Regions from separate parts of the Limosilactobacillus fermentum genome, predicted to be linked through region 2. Evidence: predicted binding sites of a transcription regulator. Region 2 holds the regulator's gene; the other holds the start of a gene.
What was found. Region 2 encodes CtsR, which represses protease genes until heat stress. Its sites were predicted from a motif close to TTGGTCAAAAAAGGTCAAANA; they were not measured.
Positions count from the first base shown of each region.

Region 1: the regulator CtsR is predicted to act here: its motif matches at 740-760, upstream of clpP (ATP-dependent Clp endopeptidase proteolytic subunit ClpP).

Region 1 covers NZ_CP040910.1:483,959-486,161, reverse strand. Annotated here, with positions in the region: gene FG166_RS09510 (hypothetical protein) at 276-410, shown strand; gene clpP (ATP-dependent Clp endopeptidase proteolytic subunit ClpP) at 827-1,417, shown strand; gene FG166_RS09505 (thiaminase II/PqqC family protein) at 1,531-1,863, shown strand; gene FG166_RS09500 (thiaminase II/PqqC family protein) at 1,820-2,179, shown strand.
Region 2 covers NZ_CP040910.1:1,610,007-1,612,209, forward strand. Annotated here, with positions in the region: gene FG166_RS08140 (ATP-dependent Clp protease ATP-binding subunit) at 1-1,178, opposite strand, end outside; gene FG166_RS08145 (CtsR family transcriptional regulator) at 1,197-1,667, opposite strand; gene adhP (alcohol dehydrogenase AdhP) at 1,807-2,203, opposite strand, start outside.

The sequences.
Region 1 (2,203 bases), 760 kb from region 2:
TTCTTTGCCTCGCTGCTTTGTTATCAAGCAACGTATATAATAATACACATTCAGCGCCTTTTTGACAAGCCCCTTTTTTAAATTAATTTTCCTCCCCTAAAGCGAGCATCTAGACCAATTTATATCAACCGGTTGTTTAAATTTGGTCATTAAAAGGACTTGCCAACTAGACCATTGAGGGATATGATAGGTATTGTCAATTAACGACGGGCATTCCCTCGTCATTAACCAATTTAAAACATAAACCAATTAAATAATTATGGAGGACCTAGACCATGACGAAACACGAACGGATGTTAGCAGCCTTAGACGTTTACAAAAACGGCGATGACAAAGCAGAAATGAGTCAATTGGCTGCCGAAAGCGCCAGCGCTGAATTAGATCTTTTATGCCAAGACCTGGATGACTAATCACTAATTATCTGGCTCGCCGACTGTCCCGGGGGGAGCACCGCCTTCTATGGCCGAAATCTGGTTAAGATGCTGATCATCTCCACCTTTTTTCTACCTAACATTTAAAAAGCTAGCATGAGTCCGTGAGAGTACTTTACTCGCGGACTTTTTTCACACCAAGTGTCAACTAATCGAGGATGGCCCCACCTCGTTACTTCTTGCCGTTCACGTTAATTTAAAAATAATTCTCTCAATATGTTAACGGTGTGACAGATTGCGAAAACGCCCCCAATTGGGCCTGGTCCATGCCAATGGGGTGAAAAACTTTTGCCAACGAGTGGGTAAATGATTTGACCTTTTTTGACCTATAGAGTAGACTATCCCCATAAGTTAGCAAACAGTACTAACTAGTGCTAATTAAGGAGGCCAACTGAATGAACTTAGTACCAACCGTCATTGAGCAATCGTCCCGTGGCGAACGCGCTTATGACATTTACTCCCGTCTTTTAAAGGACCGGATCATCATGTTATCTGGTCCGATTGAAGACAACATGGCAAACTCAATTGTTGCCCAACTGCTCTTCTTGGACGCCCAAGATTCCACCAAGGACATCTACTTATACATCAACTCCCCTGGTGGGGTGGTTACCTCTGGGATGGCAATCTACGACACGATGAACTTCATCAAGTCTGACGTTCAAACGATCGTGATCGGAATGGCTGCTTCAATGGCATCCGTCCTGGTTTCCTCCGGGACCAAGGGGAAGCGGTTCGGTCTTCCACACTCAACCGTGATGATTCACCAACCATCCGGTGGTGCCCAAGGTCAACAAACCGAAATCCAAATTGCCGCCGAAGAAATCCTGAAGACCCGCAAGATGATCAACGAAATTCTTGCTAAGAACTCCGGGCAAAGCTTCGAGCAAGTTGAACAAGATACTGAACGGGATCACTACTTAACCGCCCAAGAAGCCGTGGATTACGGCCTGTTGGATGGGGTTATGGATTCAAACAATCTGAAGTAACCCCCGCATCTAGGCACTAGGCAGAATTTATTTCTGCTTGGTGCCTTTTTTGATTGACAGCGGGGTGCCCCTCTTTTATTCTGGGGCTAAATTTAAATTGAGAGGAGCTCACCATGAACTACACCGACCAGTGGCGCCAAGCCGTTTTACCGACCTGGCAAGCTAGCTTTGACCACCCCTTTATCACCGCCTTGCACGACGGGACCCTGCCCGAAGACACCTTTCGCTACTACCTCATCCAAGATCACCACTACCTCACCGCCTTTGCCGCCCTCCACGAGGCCATCGCTGAACACCTACCGGCCGATCAAGCTCAGGTCTTGTTAGCCCTAAACGAAGGGAGTGGTGAAGACACCATCCGCGACAAGATGCACGCGGAGCTAGGGATCACCGCTACTGACTTTGCCACCACACCGGTCGGCCCCAACCGCCTACGCCTACATTAGCCACATGTATTACCAGCTCAATGAGGTTAACCCCCAGGCCGCCGTGGCCGGCTTGCTGCCTTGCTACTGGCTTTACGCCCAAATTGACGCCCACCTGGCCAAGTTAACTAGTCCCAAGCCACTCTACCAAGCCTTCTTTAACGCCTATGCTAGCGACGACTTCACCACGTCAACTAACCAAATGCTCGACCTAGTTAACCAAACCGCAGCCGCTAGCTCCCCGGACGTGCAAACCCAAATGGCGACGGCCTTTAAGCGCAGCGCCGTTTACGAAAGCCACTTTTGGCAAATAGCCTACCAAAAAGAACGGTGGTAATCAAAAGAAGCGTGCGGCCCAACC
Region 2 (2,203 bases):
CGACTCGACAAGTTAACCGCCGCTATCAGCGCTTCATCAGTAATCTTGGCGTGGTGGTGTTTTTCATAGCGGGGCCGAATTCCCTCGAGGATTTGGCGGGTCTGCTCCTTAGTTGGCTCTTCAACCATGATCGTCGCAAAACGCCGTTCTAAGGCCGCATCGGTTTCAACGTACTTTTGGTACTCGTCCAGGGTAGTCGCCCCAATCAGCTGGAGTTCCCCCCGGGCCAGGGCCGGTTTGAGAATGTTGGAGGCGTCAATCGCCCCCTCTGCTCCCCCGGCACCAATCATGGTGTGGATTTCGTCGATAAATAAGATAATTTTGCCGTCCCGGTAAACTTCATCGATGACGTTTTTGATCCGCCCCTCGAATTCACCCCTGAATTTGGTACCGGCAACCAAGGTCCCCATATCCAGGACCACCAAGCGCTTTTCGGCTAGTTCATCAGGAACTTCACCGTTAACTATCCGTTGGGCAAGGCCCTCGACAATCGCCGTCTTTCCGACCCCCGGTTCCCCTAACAGGACCGGGTTATTCTTGGCCCGCCGGGCGAGGATCTGAATCGCCCGCTTGATTTCTTTTTCCCGTCCAATTACGGGGTCAAGCCCTTCTTCCCTGGCCACCTTTGTCAAATCACGGCCGTACTTATCAAGGGTTGGCGTAGTCCCTTCCCCCTCCTCCGGTTGGGTATTGGATTGGTTTTGCCGGCGGTTGCGCCGTCCCTCTTGAGAAACCCCCAAACGCCGTAACAACATCCGGCGGGCTTGCTTTGGTTCCACGTCCAAGTTCAAAAGGATCCGCGAGGAAAGGATGGTCTCATCTGACAACAGGGCCAACAATAGGTGCTCAGTCCCCACACGTCTTGCCCCCATTTGTTGGGCCAAGCGGGCCGCCAGGGCCAAAATTTCGCGTAACTTTGGCGAATTAGGCAGGTACGCATCGCTAGCGGTGTTTTGCATGGTTCCGTACCCGGTGTAGCGTTCAATCTCTTCACGCAGGTCGTCACTAGTGACGTTAAACTGGTGCAAAACCGTCGCAGCCACCCCCACCTTTTCGAGGCTCAAGGCCAAGAGGAGGTGTTCCGTCCCGACGGCTTGGTGTTTAAAAAAGCGCGCCTGTTCCTGGGCAATCCGCAAGACGTTATTGGCGCTTGGTGTGTATAGATTTTCGTTATCCATTTAAAGCTCGCTTTCTGGTTAGCTTTCATAGCGTAACCGATTCAAGAGTGACATAAGGATCTGAGCCCGCAGGCCGTTTTCCTCCCCCCGGGTTCCATGGGGAGCCAAGGTTGACTTAGCGGTGGCCGCTAGCATGAGATCCCCTTCCCGACGGCTAATCAACTTCTCCTTGTACAGAGTCTGGATGATGGCAAAGGCGTCACGTTCATTAATGGCCGCCCCGACCACATCCATCATCATCTCAATCACGTCGACGTTATCAAGTAGGCTGACCCGCTCAATGCGGATGTAGCCACCACCGCCCCGCTTGCTACGAACTAGGTAGCCATTTTTAGGGGTGAAGCGGGTTTTAATCACGTAATTAATCTGTGAGGGAACCACATCGAAGTGGTTGGCAATTTCTGCGCGCCGAATTTCAATTTGAGCGGAGTTACCGAGGATTTGCTTTAAGTAATCCTCAATCACGTCCGAGATACTTTTTTCTTCCAAGAGTGTTCACCTCATCCCTGACTAATTTTGACCTTAATTATACCATTCTTTTGGTTGAGAAACCCCCACAAAGCTCTTTAGATATAAAAAAGGGCCTCCCCGCAGGGCGACCTTTTTTAACTTAAGTTAGCAAACAAGCTTATTCGTGAACGAAGTCAACCACGTTCCGACCAACGACCTTATTGTCCTTTAATTCTTGGATCATGTCGTTGATTTCATCCAACTTCCGCGTCTTAACGATCGGCTTAACCTTTCCTTCAGCCCCAAATTGGAAGCATTCAGCCAGGTCTTGACGAGTCCCAACCAAGGAACCAGCCACGATAATCCCGTCTAGCACCGTCTTAGCGATGTTTAATTGCATGTCACCTTGTGGTAAGGCAACGGCAACCAACTTCCCGTCTGGGCGCAGGGAGTCAACGGCTTGGTCAAAGGCGGAAGCGTTAACGGCCGTAACAACGGCAGCGTGAACCCCACCAACCTTTTCTTGGATTTGCTTGTCAACGTCACCATCATGACGGTTGATCAAGACTTCAGCA